DNA from 2 places in the Brotocaccenecus cirricatena genome. Region 2 is predicted to be linked to the other one. Evidence: a T-box and tRNA genes for the amino acid it is inferred to sense, from the RefSeq annotation. Region 2 holds a T-box; the other holds one or more tRNA genes.
What was found. A T-box is a leader RNA that pairs with one kind of tRNA and senses whether it is charged. The one in region 2 lies ahead of tyrS (tyrosine--tRNA ligase), so its partner is inferred to be a tRNA-Tyr.
Positions count from the first base shown of each region.

Region 1 (2,446 bases), on a different contig from region 2:
GCGGCATATCCGGCGGCGGCGGGACTGGCATACAGGGGGATGGTGCGGGGGTCCTGCCGGGGCTGAAGGCGCTCCGACTCCTGCTGCAGGTCCTCCAGGGCCCGGACCATGGTGTGGACCGTCTGCCGGCCCGCCAGGCTCAGCCGGCGGTATCCCTCCAGCAGGGCCTGCTCCTCGTCGGACCGGATGCCGCCGTGGGCACGGTAGGCGTCCCGGTACAGATAGTTGGGGTCCACCCCCAGGGCGTCAAACAGCCGCAGCAGCACCTCCTCCTTGGGAGCGCTGACGCCGGTTTCATAGTTTCCCACCGCCGACCGGGAAATTCCCAACCGGCCTGCCAACTCCGCCCGGGAGATGCCCAGCTCCTCCCGGCGCTTGCGCAGCTGTTCGCCAAAGCTCATGCTTTCGCCCTCCTTCGACGGGGTTCGCCCCATGCTGTCGATAGCGTACCATATTTGTTGGTTCTTGTCAATAGTTTTAACAAGAATCTTGTTAATTAAGGATTGACATAACAAGATTCTTGTGCTATAGTAGCGTCATTCTCAAGTTACTTGGCAGCAAGGCCGAAAAAAACCTGCCGCAGCCGCGGCAGGCATAGTCCTTTTTGACAAACGCTGGTTATTCCGGAAGGTCCGCCGCGTGGGGCAAGCCCCAGCGGAAATGGGCCGCGCACAACCGCAGCACCAGGATCACTGCCGCCCCCAGCAGCATGGAGGGGATATCCCCCAGGTGCCGCCAGCACAGGGCGCACAGCAGGGCCCCGATCAGGGTGGGGCAGGCGTAAAAATGCTTGACGAAGATATAGGGCTTCTGGTTGGACAGCACGTCCCGCAGCACGCCGCCGCCTACGCCGGTGATGACGCCCACGAACACCAGCAGAAACAGGTTATAGTCCTGGGCCTGCTGAAAGGCGCACTGAACGCCCACCACCGTGAACAGCCCCAGACCGATGGAGTCCAGCCACAGCATCACCAGCTCATAGGCCCGGCTCTCCACCGCCAGCAGGTGCCGCACCGCCGGCAGGAACACCAGGGCCGACACCCCCATGGCCACCAGGGCATACACCGGCTGGCAGAACATCACCGGCGGGGTGATGCCCAGGGTCAGGTCCCGGATGACCCCGCCGCCGCAGGCGGTGCACACGCCCAGGATCACCACGCCGAAGGCGTCCAGCTGGCGCTGAAGCCCCGCCAGGGCCCCGGAGGCGGCAAAAACCGCCGTTCCCACGATTTCCAGTATGAAAAGTACCGTATCGGTCATAAAAATCGCCCTTTTTCCTCAGAATGCCCCGGCATTATAGCACAGGCGGCAGGGCCGCGCAATGGGACAGTGCAACAAATTTTTCCGGTTGTTGCCCGGATTTATGCAACGATTTGAGAAAATTCATGTATGGTTAGAGGCAAAAAAAGACTTCCGGATGCAAGCATCCGGAAGTCCTGGTGGGGGATGGTGGATTCGAACCACCGAAGGCGTTGCCAGCAGATTTACAGTCTGTCCCCTTTGGCCACTCGGGAAATCCCCCATATATGAAGTTTGGAGCTGGTGGACGGATTCGAACCCCCGACCTGCTGATTACAAATCAGCTGCTCTACCAGCTGAGCTACACCAGCGTCTGACCAGCGAAGATTATATTACCAGACTCCACCCCGTTTGTCAACAGAAATTTTCGCCTCTGGCGGGAATTTTTTACATAAACCGGCACCGACACCACATTCACCCATGCACACAGGAGAGAGGAGGCAGTTGATATGACGATGCAGGAATTGTCCCCGCAGTATGCCCGGCAGGCGGAGGCCGTGTCCCGGCGGCTGCGGGAGCTGCGCCAACAGGCACTGACGGAGGGGGACCCGGAGCGGGTCCAGGCCCTGCGCCGCAGACAGCAGGAGCTGCGGCCCCTGCTGCAGGAGGCCCGGGAGCTGGCGGAGCACACCGCCCATTATTATGACAGGGGGTACATAAGACGTGAAAAATACCGCATCTGATCTGGCAGGCCTGCCCTATGATCCGCTGAGCATGGCCAGTCTGCAGCTCTGGAAGCAGGAGAATCAGGAGGACAACCGCCCCCGGATCGAGCGGCTTCTGCGGAACCTTCCCCTGGCCATGGAGGAGGAGCTGACGCCCCGTCAGCGGCAGATCATGCGCATGCGCTATTCCCGGAACATGTCCGTCACCCGCATTGCCCAGGAGCTGGGCATCAACAAGGCCACCGTTTCCCGGACCCTGTCCCGCAGCACCTGGAAGCTGTACCGCAGCCTGCGGTACAGTCTGTAAAAAAACTTACATTTTCCCCGGAAAAGCCTTGACTTTTCCGGGGAAAACCTTATAATGCCTATACTGTACGCGCGGTTTATATGGGGCCTGTGTCTGTCCGGCGGACAGGCGGTCCCCTGCGGGATAGAGGGAAAAGACAGACGAGAAAGGGTGGTATCTCCTATTATGTTAGATA
Region 1 covers NZ_JAJEPW010000031.1:926-3,371, reverse strand. The annotation lists gene LKD37_RS10500 (helix-turn-helix domain-containing protein) at 1-401, opposite strand, end outside; gene LKD37_RS10495 (trimeric intracellular cation channel family protein) at 619-1,260, opposite strand; tRNA gene LKD37_RS10490 (tRNA-Tyr) at 1,438-1,522, opposite strand; tRNA gene LKD37_RS10485 (tRNA-Thr) at 1,535-1,610, opposite strand; gene LKD37_RS10480 (hypothetical protein) at 1,749-1,982, shown strand; gene LKD37_RS10475 (sigma-70 family RNA polymerase sigma factor) at 1,963-2,271, shown strand; gene LKD37_RS10470 (YitT family protein) at 2,437-2,446, shown strand, end outside.
Region 1: it has a tRNA-Tyr gene. The T-box ahead of tyrS (tyrosine--tRNA ligase) is inferred to sense a tRNA for this amino acid. The anticodon was not compared.

Region 2 (2,446 bases):
CCAGGGGGCCCTGGCCCCGGTGCGGGGTCTGGACCCGGAGCTGGGGGAGCTGTATGACCGGCTGGAAGCCGCCTACAGCGAGATTTACGACCTGGCGGACACCATCCGGGACAAGCGGGAGGATTTCGACTTCTCTCCCAAGGAGCTGGACCGGGTGGAGGGACGGCTGGACCAGCTGTACCGCCTGAAAAAGAAATACGGCCCCACGGTGGAGGAGATGCTGGAGTACCAGGCCCGCTGCCGCCGGGAGCTGGACGACATACAGGACGCGGGGGACACCCTGCTGCATCTGGAAAAGCAGCTGAAGAAGGCGGAAAAGGCCGCCCGTCAGGCGGCGGAGAGCCTGTCCCAGGCCCGGCATCAGGCGGCCCAGCGGCTGGAGGAGCAGATCCTCACAGAGCTGCGACAGCTGGACATGGGCAGAATTCGGTTTGCCATCCGCTTTACGGAGCAGGCCCTGGCGGAAAACGGCATGGACCAGGTGCGGTTCCTGATGTCCGCCAACGTGGGCGAGGAGCTGCGCCCCATCCACAAGATCGCCTCCGGCGGCGAGCTGGCCCGCATCATGCTGGCCATGAAGAACGTCCTGTCGGAGCAGGATCAGGTGGGCACCATGGTGTTCGACGAGGTGGACACCGGCGTGTCCGGCCGGGCCGCCCAGAAGGTGGCCGAGAAAATGGCCCGCATCAGCCGCACCAAGCAGGTGCTGTGCGTGACCCATCTGCCCCAGCTGGCCGCCATGGCCGACACCCACTTCTCCGTGGAAAAGGGGGAGCAGGGGGGACGTACCTTTACCCGGGTGGTGCAGCTGGACCGTGCCCGGCGGCAGCAGGAGCTGGCCCGTCTCACCGGCGGGGCCTCCATCTCCGCCACCATGCTGGAGGGGGCCGGGGAGCTGCTGGACCAGGCGGAAAAATTCAAGAAAACCTTGGCCTGACCCGTTGACAACCGGGGACGGAAACGCTATAATGTGCCTAACTTCATATGCAACAGCGATGAAGGGAAGAAGTATCCGGCCAGTCTGCCTGCAAAGAGAGCCCCTGTGCGGTGAAAAGGGGAGAGGCGGCGGCGGGAGAATACATCCCGGAGCAGCCTTCTGAACGGCTCGATGCCTATTAGGAATGTGTCGGGTTCGCCCGTTACAGCGATAGGGTGTTGCTGCACCCGATGAGGCCGCACGCCGCGAGGCGTCGGCGAAGCTGAGGTGGTACCGCGATTTTTGTCGCCCTCTGTCAATCTGACAGGGGGCGTTTTTTTGCCCCCTGTACGCCCAAAATATCGGAAAGGAATCAGAACAACATGGGAATTTATGAAGAACTGGTGGCCCGGGGACTGATCGCCCAGGTCACCAACGAGGATGAGATCCGCGAGATGATCAACAACGGCAAGGCCACGTTCTATATCGGCTTTGACTGCACGGCGGACTCCCTGACGGCGGGCCATTTCATGGCCCTGACCCTGATGAAGCGCCTGCAGATGGCGGGCAACAAGCCCATCGCCCTGATCGGCGGCGGCACCACCATGATCGGCGACCCCTCCGGCCGCACGGACATGCGCAAGATGCTCACCAAGGAGGACATCGACCACAACGCCGCCTGCTTCAAGCGGCAGATGGAGCGGTTCATCGACTTCGGCGAGGGCAAGGCCATCATGCTCAACAACGCCGACTGGCTGCTGAAGCTGAACTATGTGGACCTGCTGCGGGAGGTGGGCGCCTGCTTCTCTGTCAACAATATGCTGCGGGCCGAGTGCTACAAGCAGCGCATGGAGAAGGGCCTGAGCTTCCTGGAGTTCAACTACATGATCATGCAGAGCTACGACTTTTACTACATGTTCCAGCACAACGGCTGCAACATGCAGTTCGGCGGCAACGACCAGTGGAGCAACATGCTGGGCGGCACGGAGCTGATCCGCCGGAAGCTGGGCAAGGACGCCCACGCCATGACCATCACCCTGCTGACGGACTCCCAGGGCAACAAGATGGGCAAGACCGCCGGCAACGCCGTGTGGCTGGATCCCAACAAGACCAGCCCCTTCGAGTTCTATCAGTACTGGCGCAACGTAGACGACGCCGACGTGCTCAAGTGCATCCGGATGCTGACCTTCCTGCCTCTGGAGCAGATCGACCAGATGGCCGACTGGGAGGGGGCAAAGCTCAACGAGGCCAAGGACATCCTGGCCTATGAGCTGACCAAGCTGGTCCACGGCCAGGACGAGGCCGAGAAGGCCCGCCAGGCGGCTCGGGCTCTGTTCGGCGGCGGTGCCAATGCCCAGGATATGCCCACCACTGAGCTTACCGGCGACGACCTGGGCAGCGGCGAGATCAACGTGCTGAACCTGCTGGTCCGGTGCGGCCTGTGCGCCAGCAAGGGCGAGGCCCGGCGGCTGGTGCAGCAGGGCGGCATCACCGTGGGGGACAAGAAGGTGGATTCCATCGACGCATCCT
Region 2 covers NZ_JAJEPW010000011.1:14,898-17,343, reverse strand. The annotation lists gene recN (DNA repair protein RecN) at 1-937, shown strand, start outside; T-box leader at 987-1,233, shown strand; gene tyrS (tyrosine--tRNA ligase) at 1,300-2,446, shown strand, end outside.